3 regions of the Streptomyces sp. NPDC059851 genome follow, and region 3 is predicted to be linked to each of the others. Evidence: riboswitches for the same ligand, from Rfam matches in the RefSeq annotation. Region 3 holds a riboswitch; each other region holds the start of a gene.

Region 1 (3,265 bases), on a different contig from region 3:
GACCAGCGACCCGGCCCGCAGCCAGCACACCGACCAGGCCTGCTCGCCCGGGTCGCCGCGCCACAGCAGGGTGTCCGCTTCCGCGTGGTGGCCCGCGTACTGGACGAACCGCCCGAACTGCTCGGACCAGAAGTACGGCACCGGGTCGTAGACCTGGAGCGCGCCCCCGGCGGAGGGCTCGCCCCGCGCCCCGGCCAGGATGTTCGCCGCGACGACCCGCGGCCCCTGGAGCGCGTTGTCCCAGTGGTGGACCAGCAACCGCGCCCCGTAGCGCGCCGAGGGGAACGAGGCGCAGTCGCCGACCGCGTACACCCCCGGCAGCGAGGTCCGCAGGTACGCGTCCGCCGTGACCGAGCCGTCGGCGCCGAGCTCGACGCCCGACCCGGCCAGCCAGCGCGTGGCCGGCCGCGCCCCGATGCCCACGACCACCGCTCCGGCCGGCAGCTCCCGGCCGTCCGCGAGCACGACCCGCCCGGACTCCACCGAAGCGACCCTGGCGGAGGTGAGGAGGTCGGCCCCGACCTCCTCGTACCAGCCGGCCATCGGAGCGGCGACCTCGGCCGGCAGGGCGCCCGCGAGCACCCGGTCCGCGGCCTCGACCACCGTCACGGCGCAGCCCGCCTCCCGGGCCGCGGTGGCGAACTCCGCGCCGATCCAGCCGGCGCCGACGACGACGGTGGCCGGGGTCCCGGCCAGCACCGGCCGGAGCCGGGCGGCATCGTCGAGGGTGCGCAGCAGGTGGACGCCGGGGACGCCCTCGGAGCCGGGCAGGGTCAGCGGCTCGGCGCCGGTCGCCAGGACCAGCACGCCGTACGGGACCGGGCCGGCCTCGGTGTCCAGCTCGCGGTCGGCGGCCCGCAGCCCCGTCACCTCCACGCCGAGCCGCAGCTCGATGCCCAGGCCCTCGAAGTCGACGTCGAAGGCGGAGTCCTCGGCCTTGCCGAGCAGGACCGCCTTGGACAGCGGGGGCCGGTCGTAGGGCTGGTGGGGTTCGGCGCCCAGCAGGGTCACGGGGCCGGTCCAGCCCTGCTCGCGCAGGGCCACCGCCGTCTGCACCCCGGCCATTCCGGCGCCGACGATGACGACGCCGCTCTGAGTCTGTTCGGTCTGCTCGCTCACAGACCCACCCTAGTCAGCACGATCGGTGGAAAGGGGTGCACCGGCGGCCGCGTCCCGGCTCTCTCCCGCTCCCCGAAGGGGAACGGCTACTGTGGCCACCGTACCTATCGCGGGAGCCCGGGCGTACCGGGCTGAGAGGGAGGCTGGCCGGCCTCCGACCGTCCGAACCTGATCCGGGTCATGCCGGCGAAGGGAGGGGCTGGACGCCCATGCATTCGTCCAAGGGATCCGTGCCGTCCGCGGGATCCGACGTCCTCGTCATCGGGGGCGGGATCATCGGCCTGGTCACCGCCTGGCGGGCGGCCCGGCGCGGGCTGCGCACCGCCCTCGCCGACCCGGCCCCCGGCGGCGGCGCCGCCCGGGTCGCAGCGGGCATGCTCGCCGCCGTCACCGAGCTGCACTACGGCGAGGAGACCCTACTGGGCCTCAACCTCGCCTCCGCCGCCCGCTATCCGGAGTTCGCCGCCGAACTCGCCGACGCCACCGGTGGGATGGACATCGGCTACCGGGCCTGCGGCACGCTCGCCGTCGCCCTCGACGCCGACGACCGGCTCCACCTGCGCGAGCTGCACGCCCTCCAGCGCCGCTGCGGCCTGGACTCGGAGTGGCTCACCGGCCGTGAGTGCCGGCGCCTGGAGCCGATGCTCGCCCCCGGCGTACGCGGCGGCCTGCGGGTGGACGGCGACCACCAGGTGGACCCGCGGCGGCTCGCGGCCGCGCTGCTGGCCGCCTGCGAGCGCGCCGGCGTGGACATCCGCCGGGCGGGCGCCGCACGGCTGGTGGTCACCGCCGACCGGGCGGCCGGCGCGGTGCTCGACGACGGCACCGAGCTGTCCGCGGACCAGGTGGTACTGGCGGCGGGCTCGCTCAGCGGCCGACTGGCCGGCGTGCCCGAGGAGGCGCTGCCGCCCGTCCGGCCGGTGAAGGGGCAGGTGCTGCGGCTCGCGGTGCCGGCCCCGTACGCGCCGTTCCTGTCGCGGACGGTACGGGCGGTCGTGCGCGGCAGCCACGTGTACCTGGTGCCGCGGGAGAACGGCGAACTCGTCATCGGCGCCACCAGCGAGGAACTCGGCTGGGACACCACGGTCACCGCCGGCGGGGTGTACGAACTCCTCCGCGACGCGCACGAGTTGGTGCCCGGCATCACCGAACTGCCGCTGACCGAGACCCGGGCCGGGCTGCGCCCCGGCTCCCCCGACAACGCCCCGCTGCTCGGCCCCACCGCCCTGCCCGGCCTGCACCTGGCCACCGGGCACTACCGCAACGGGGTGCTGCTGACCCCCGTCACCGGTGACGCGATGGCCGAACTGCTCGCCACCGGCGTCCTGCCCGAGGCCGCCCGGCCCTTCAGCCCGCGCCGCTTCTCCCCCGCACGTCAGGAGTCGTACGCATGACCATCTCCGTCAACGGCGAGCCGCGCGAGCTCGCGCCCGGCACCACCCTCGACGTGGTGGTCGCCACCCTCACCACGGCCCCCTCCGGGGTCGCGGCCGCACTCAACGAGACCGTGGTCCCACGGGGGCGGTGGCCGCACACCCCGGTCGGCGACGGCGACCGGGTCGAGGTCCTGACCGCGGTCCAGGGGGGCTGAGCGCAATGGCGGACGACGCGTTCGTCCTCGGCGGCCGGACCTTCTCCTCCCGCCTGATCATGGGCACCGGCGGGGCGCCGAGCCTGGAAGTACTGGAACACGCCCTGACCGCCTCCGGTACGGAGCTCACCACGGTCGCCATGCGCCGGCTCGACCCGGCGGTGCAGGGCTCCGTCCTCGGCGTCCTCGACAAGCTCGGGATCGCGGTCCTGCCGAACACGGCCGGCTGCTACACGGCCGGCGAGGCCGTGCTGACGGCCAGGCTGGCCCGGGAGGCGCTCGGCACGGACTGGATCAAGCTGGAGGTCATCGCCGACGAGCGGACCCTGCTCCCCGACGGGGAGGAGCTGCTCGCCGCTGCCGAAACCCTGGTGGACGACGGGTTCACGGTGCTGCCGTACACGAACGACGACCCGGTGCTGGCGCGGAAGCTGGAGGACGCCGGCTGTGCGGCCGTCATGCCGCTCGGCTCGCCGATCGGTTCCGGCATGGGCATCCGGAACCCGCACAACTTCGAGCTGATCGTGGAGCGGGCCGGCGTGCCGGTGATCCTGG
Region 2 (3,265 bases), on a different contig from region 3:
AGCTCGGCGAACTGCGCCGCGTCGTTGGCGTCCGCGATCGAGCCGGGGCGCAGGCCGTCGCCCAGCGAGTACGTCACGTCGTACGCCGCGAGGATCTCGCAGAGCTCCTCGAAGTTCGTGTAGAGGAAGTTCTCCTGGTGGTGGGCCAGGCACCAGGCGGCCATGATCGAGCCGCCGCGGGAGACGATGCCGGTCTTGCGGCGGGCGGTCAGCGGCACGTACGGCAGCAGCACGCCGGCGTGGACCGTCATGTAGTCGACGCCCTGCTCGGCCTGCTCGATGACCGTGTCCTTGTAGATCTCCCAGGTCAGCTCCTCGGCCTTGCCGTCGACCTTCTCCAGGGCCTGGTAGAGCGGCACGGTGCCGATCGGCACGGGAGAGTTGCGCAGCACCCACTCGCGCGTGGTGTGGATGTTGCGGCCCGTGGAGAGGTCCATGACCGTGTCGGCACCCCAGCGGGTGGCCCAGGTCATCTTCTCGACCTCCTCCTCGATGGAGGAGGTGACCGCGGAGTTGCCGATGTTGGCGTTGACCTTCACCAGGAACTTCTTGCCGATGATCATCGGCTCGATCTCCGGGTGGTTCACGTTCGCGGGCAGCACGGCACGGCCGGCCGCGATCTCCTCGCGCACGACCTCGGGGGAGACGTTCTCACGGATCGCGACGAACTCCATCTCCGGGGTGACCTCACCACGGCGGGCGTACGCGAGCTGCGTGACGGCCTGCCCGCCCCTGCCGCGGCGCGGCAGGCGCGGGCGGCCCGGGAAGACCGCGTCGAGGTTCTTGAGGCCGCCGCGCGGCGAGGTGTGCTTGATGCCGTCGTCTTCGGGGCGCACGGGACGGCCCGCGTACTCCTCGGTGTCGCCGCGGGCAATGATCCAGTTCTCGCGCAGCGGCGGCAGACCGCGGCGGACATCGGTCTCGGTCTGCGGGTCGGTGTACGGGCCGGACGTGTCGTAGAGGGTCACGTCCTTGCCGTTGGTGAGGTGCACCTGGCGCACCGGCACCCGGATGTCGGGGCGGGAGCCCGCCACGTAACCCTTGTGCCAGCCCGGCTGGCGCTCGGTCTGGCCGTCGGTGTCCTGGCCGACGGCAGGCGTGCGTGCGTCCTGAATGGTCATGAGACCTGATCTCCCTACGCCGGCATTACCCGGTAACAGGTTCGGCGGTCGGCGCAGCCTCCTCCCGTACGCATGTGCCCGCGTACGGTGATCAGCGCCCTCTCAGCCCGGTGCTCCGAGCTCCCGCGTTGTGCAAAGGTGCCCCCACGCTAGCGTCATCTGTGGCGTGCTGAACAGTGGGCCCCCTCAACTCTTGCGATGATCAGTCGGTGACGCCTTCGACTCAGCCCCCCGACGAATCCGCCGAGCCCTCAGGTCACACCGGCCCCGCGCATGCCGATCACGACCATGCGCACGGGCACGGCCACTCCCACGGCCACGGCCCTGCGGCTCCTGTCTCGAAGCACCTGCGCAAGGTCATCGCGGCCGTACTGATCCCCTTCGCCACAGCCGTGTTCGTCGGCATGGCGGTGCTCTGGCCGGGCGGTGCCCCCGCCCACGAGCGCTCCGGCGTGGGCTTCGACCGCCAGACCGAGCAGGCGCGGGTCGTCAAGCTCGAACAGGTCGACTGCAAATCCGTGAACGCCTCACAGGTGCCGCCGACGGCCAACCCCTCGACACCGGAGGGCCGCGAGGCACGGGCCGCTCAGACCGGCCAGTGCAAGAAGGCCACGGTCGAGGTGGGCACCGGGCCCGACAAGGGCCGCACCTTCATCGAGATCGTCCAGCCGGGAGCGCCCCGGCAGTTGGCGGACGGTCAGCAGGTGGTCGTGGCCTACGCCCCCGACGCACCGCGGGACCTGCAGTACTCCGTGATCGACGTGAACCGCAAGATCCCGTTGGCGGTGCTGGCCGGCATCTTCGCCCTGGTGGTGGTCCTGGTGGGGCGGATGCGCGGCCTGTTCGCGCTGGTCGCCCTCGCCATCAGCTTCGCCGTGCTGACCCTGTTCATCCTGCCGGCGATCCTGCAGGGCTCGAACCCACTGGTCGTAGCGGTCATCGGAGCGAGCGCCATCATGCTGATCGCGCTCTACCTGTGCCACGGGCTGACCGCCCGCACCTCCGTCGCGGTCCTCGGCACGCTCGTCTCGCTGCTGCTGATCGGACTCCTGGGATCGGTGTTCATCGACTGGGCGTTCCTCACCGGGAACACCGACGACAACACCGGGCTGATCCACGGCCTGTACCCGGACATCGACATGAGCGGTCTGCTGCTCGCGAGCATCATCATCGGTTCGCTCGGCGTGCTCGACGACGTGACGGTCACTCAGACCTCGGCCGTCTGGGAACTCCACCACGCGGATCCGGCGATGGGGCCGCGGTCCCTGTACCGCGCCGCCATCCGCATCGGCCGCGACCACATCGCGTCGGTGGTCAACACCCTCGTCCTGGCCTACGCGGGCGCAGCCCTACCCCTGCTGCTGCTGTTCTCGATCGCGAACAGCAGTGTGGGCGCAGTGGCCAACAGCGAGCTGGTCGCGGTGGAGATCGTACGGACCCTCGTGGGCTCGATCGGCCTGGTGGCGTCGGTCCCGGTGACGACGGTGCTGGCAGCGCTGGTGGTGTCCGCCGACCGGCCGGCGGGCCCGGCCGGTACGCCGACGGCCCCCGGCGCGGGACGCGGAGGGCGGGGCCGGGGGCGGCGGCGCAAGCGCTGAACCGGCCGTCAGCCGGCGTTCTGCTCGTTCTGCCGGGACTCGGCGAGGATTCTGTCGAGCGCCTCGTCGAGGCTCATCTCGAAGTCCCCGAGGTTGCGCTCCTGACCGAGCGGAACCAGCCGGTCGGTACGGTCGAGGAAGGCGACCAGAGGTGCCGCACCGGCCCGGAAGAGGGCGCGGTCGCTGCCGACCTGGAGCCGGATGTGGACGTCGGACAGGTCTTCGGACGAGGTCGGGGCGATGTGCACATCCCCTTCCCCGCACGGCTGGTTGATGCCGTCGAGCAGGAGTTCCCGCCCGAACGCCCAGGTCACCGGCGCGTCCCCGGGAAGGTGGAAGGTCAGCCGTACCGCGTACGGGTCACCGCCGTCGTACCGGAGCTCGACCGGGATCCGGAAGGAGAGCTCCTCAGAAACGAGGAAGCTCATCATGACCTCTGCCTGTACCGACTCGCGCATTGCCTACCCCGCTGTTGTGGAAGTGGCCAGGAATGACCCCCCGGGACCCCCTTGACAAGACTGGTGGAAGCGCTAGCGGATCACAAGG
Region 3 (3,265 bases):
ACCAGCGCGGGCAGCGTCACCCGCCGCCACGCGGCGAACCGCCCCGCGCCCAGTACCCGGGCGGCCTCCTCCTGACGGGGGTCCAGCTGCGCCCACAGCCCGCCGACGGTGCGGACGACCACCGCGTAGTTGAAGAAGACGTGCGCGAGGAGGATCGCCCACACGGTGGTGTCCAGTCGGACGCCCCACAGCTCCTCCAGGAGCCCGCCCCGCCCGACCAGCGCCAGGAACGCGGTGCCGACGACCACGGTGGGCAGCACGAAGGGCACGGTGACCACCGCCCGCAGGAGCTGCTTGCCGGGGAACTCCAGCCGGGCGAAGACGTACGCGGCGGGGAGCGCGACCAGCAGGGTGAGCAGCGTGGAGACGAACGCCTGCCAGGCGGTGAACCAGAGCACCGCGGCGATGTCGGGCTGGGCCAGCACCTCGCCGATGCGGCCGAACTGCCAGCCGTCGTCGGTCCTGACCCCGCGGCCGACGATCGCGGTGACGGGGTAGGCGAAGAACAGGGCGAAGAAGGCCAGCGGCACGGCCATCAGGGCCAGCCTGACGGCCGCGCCGCGGGCGCCGCCTCGTCCTGCGGGGGCGGGGGCTACTTCACGACGAGCGAGGACCATGTCTTGACCCACTGCTCACGGTTCTTGGCGATGGTCCCGGGAGCCACGGTCTCCGGCTTCTCGACGACCACGCCGTGCTTCGTGAACAGCTCGGGCAGCGCTGCGTCCTTGACCACCGGGTTCACGAACATCTGGAGCGGCATGTCCTCCTGGAACTTCTTGCCGATCATGAAGTCGATCAGCGCCTTGCCGCCCTCCTCGTTCTTCGCGCCCTTGAGCAGGCCGGCGAACTCGACCTGGCGGAAGCAGGTGCCGGTGGCCACGCCCGTGGGGGCCTCGGCCGGCTTGGGCTCGGCGTACAGGACCTCGACCGGCGGGCTGGAAGCGTACGAGACCACCAGCGGGCGGTCGGCCTTGGCCTTCTTGCCGCCCGCCGAGCCGGAGAAGCGCTCGTTGTACGTCTGCTCCCAGCCGTCGACGACCTCGACGCCGTTGGCCTTGAGCTTGCTCCAGTAGTCCTTCCAGCCCTCCTCGCCGTACTTGCCGACGGTGGCCAGCAGGAAGCCCAGGCCCGGGGAGGAGGTGGCCGCGTTCTCGGTGACCAGCAGGTTCTTGTACTCGGGCTTGATCAGGTCGTCCAGGGTCTGCGGCGGGGCGATCCCCTTGTCCGCGAAGTAGGCCTTGTCGTAGTTGACGCAGATGTCGCCGGAGTCGACCGGCGTGACCCGGTGCTGCCCGTCGAGGACGTACTCGGGCTTCACGCCGGCCAGGCCCTTGGCCTCGTACGGGGTGAAGACGCCGTTGTCGAGGGCGCGTGAGAGGAGCGTGTTGTCCACGCCGAAGAACACGTCACCGCGCGGGGAGCCCTTGGTGAGGATCTCCTGGTTGAGGGCCGCGCCCGCGTCCCCGGACTTGAGGACCTTGACGGTGTAGCCGCTCTGCTGCTCGAACTCCTTCAGGACCGATTCGGTCACGTTGAAGGAGTCGTGGGAGACGAGCGTGACCGTCTTGGACTTGGGCGACCCGCTGGCGCCGTCCCCGGCCCCGTCCCGGCCGCCGTCGCCACCGCAGGCGCTGAGCGTGGTGACGCCGAGGGCGGCCGCGAGCGCGGCGCCCGCGATCTTCTTGGTGGTGCTCACTGGTGTATTCCTCCTGGGATGACCAGGAGAAGACGCGGCCCCGCCCGGCGCTCTGTCGGAGCGGACGCCGGGCAGGGCGCAACAGCTTGAGTGGTGACCGAACTCCCTACCCCGAATGACCGGGGCGAGGTTCAGAGGGTCTGCGGCTGACGGTGCCGCACTCTCAGCGCTGTGGCGCTCCCCTGTCGGAATATGCAATTGGTTCGGCCACAGGGTACCCCGTGGCCGAACCGGCTCCACCAGAAGCGGAAGCTACCGTTCCGCCGCGGCCAGCTGGCCGCACGCACCGTCGATCTCCTGACCACGGGTGTCACGCACCGTCACGGGCACGCCATGGCGTGCGATGGCCTCGACGAAGGCCCGCTCGTCCTCGGGGCGCGAGGCGGTCCACTTCGAGCCCGGCGTCGGGTTCAGCGGGATCAGGTTGACGTGGACGCGCTTGCCCTTGAGGAGCTTGCCCAGGAGGTCGCCGCGCCAGGCCTGGTCGTTGATGTCGCGGATCAGGGCGTACTCGATGGAGACCCGGCGGCCGGACTTCTCGGCGTACTCCCAGGCCGCGTCGAGGACCTCGCGGACCTTCCAGCGGGTGTTCACCGGCACGAGGGTGTCGCGCAGCTCGTCGTCGGGGGCGTGCAGCGAGACGGCGAGACGGCACTTGAAGCCCTCGTCGGCGAACCGCAGCATCGCCGGTACCAGGCCCACGGTGGAGACCGTGATGCCGCGCTGCGACAGGCCGAGGCCGTCGGGCTCGGGGTCGGTCAGCCGGCGGATGGCCCCGACGACCCGGTTGTAGTTGGCCAGCGGCTCGCCCATGCCCATGAAGACGATGTTCGACAGCCGGGCCGGGCCGCCGGGCACCTCGCCGTCGCGCAGGGCGCGCATGCCGTCGACGATCTGGTGCACGATCTCCGCGGTGGACAGGTTGCGGTCCAGGCCCGCCTGGCCGGTGGCGCAGAACGGGCAGTTCATGCCGCAGCCGGCCTGCGAGGAGATGCACATGGTGACCCGGTCGGGGTAGCGCATCAGCACGGACTCGACGAGCGTGCCGTCGTGCAGCCGCCACAGGGTCTTGCGGGTGGTGTCCTCGTCGCAGGAGATGTGCCGTACGACGCTCATCAGGTCCGGCAGCAGCTCCTCGCGGAGCTTCTCGCGGGAGCCGGCGGGGATGTCGGTCCACTCCGCCGGGTCGTGGGCGTAGCGGGCGAAGTAGTGCTGCGAGAGCTGCTTGGCCCGGAAGGGCTTCTCGCCGATCGCGGCGACCGCCTCGCGCCGCTCGGCCGGCGAGAGGTCGGCGAGGTGCCGGGGCGGCTTCTTCGCCCCCTTGGGCGCGACGAAGGTGAGCTCTCCCGGAGCGGGGCGGGGTGCCATGACGGTCCTTCCTCAGACGACGAGGTCCGACGGGCTCCGCACGTGCGGAGCCGATGGCGATGGCGCGGTCCGCGCCCGGAGACCTCACGAGATGCGTCCCCGCGATCACGGGGAAAGGGCGCACCACGGAAATGGTGCGCCCTTCAGGATAACCCGGTCGGCTCAACCGGTGCCGACGGTCCGGTTCCGGCGGTCAGCCGG

Evidence for each region. A riboswitch is a leader RNA that binds a small molecule or an ion and turns the genes downstream of it on or off. The one in region 3 is predicted to bind thiamine pyrophosphate.
Region 1: linked by a shared signal. The riboswitch ahead of thiO (glycine oxidase ThiO) and the one ahead of ACFV7Q_RS12430 (thiamine ABC transporter substrate binding subunit) in region 3 are both predicted to bind thiamine pyrophosphate.
Region 2: linked by a shared signal. The riboswitch ahead of thiC (phosphomethylpyrimidine synthase ThiC) and the one ahead of ACFV7Q_RS12430 (thiamine ABC transporter substrate binding subunit) in region 3 are both predicted to bind thiamine pyrophosphate.

The regions. Positions count from the first base shown of each region.
Region 1 is NZ_JBHWJJ010000019.1:83,109-86,373, reverse strand. It holds gene ACFV7Q_RS09540 (NAD(P)/FAD-dependent oxidoreductase) at 1-1,119, opposite strand, end outside; TPP riboswitch at 1,219-1,331, shown strand; gene thiO (glycine oxidase ThiO) at 1,329-2,513, shown strand; gene thiS (sulfur carrier protein ThiS) at 2,510-2,710, shown strand; gene ACFV7Q_RS09525 (thiazole synthase) at 2,716-3,265, shown strand, end outside.
Region 2 is NZ_JBHWJJ010000007.1:89,791-93,055, forward strand. It holds gene thiC (phosphomethylpyrimidine synthase ThiC) at 1-1,121, opposite strand, end outside; TPP riboswitch at 1,116-1,258, opposite strand; gene ACFV7Q_RS03800 (YibE/F family protein) at 1,331-2,719, shown strand; gene ACFV7Q_RS03805 (SsgA family sporulation/cell division regulator) at 2,728-3,177, opposite strand.
Region 3 is NZ_JBHWJJ010000027.1:7,802-11,066, reverse strand. It holds gene ACFV7Q_RS12435 (ABC transporter permease) at 1-536, opposite strand, end outside; gene ACFV7Q_RS12430 (thiamine ABC transporter substrate binding subunit) at 593-1,696, opposite strand; TPP riboswitch at 1,782-1,890, opposite strand; gene rlmN (23S rRNA (adenine(2503)-C(2))-methyltransferase RlmN) at 1,949-3,064, opposite strand; gene ACFV7Q_RS12420 (phosphatidate cytidylyltransferase) at 3,258-3,265, opposite strand, start outside.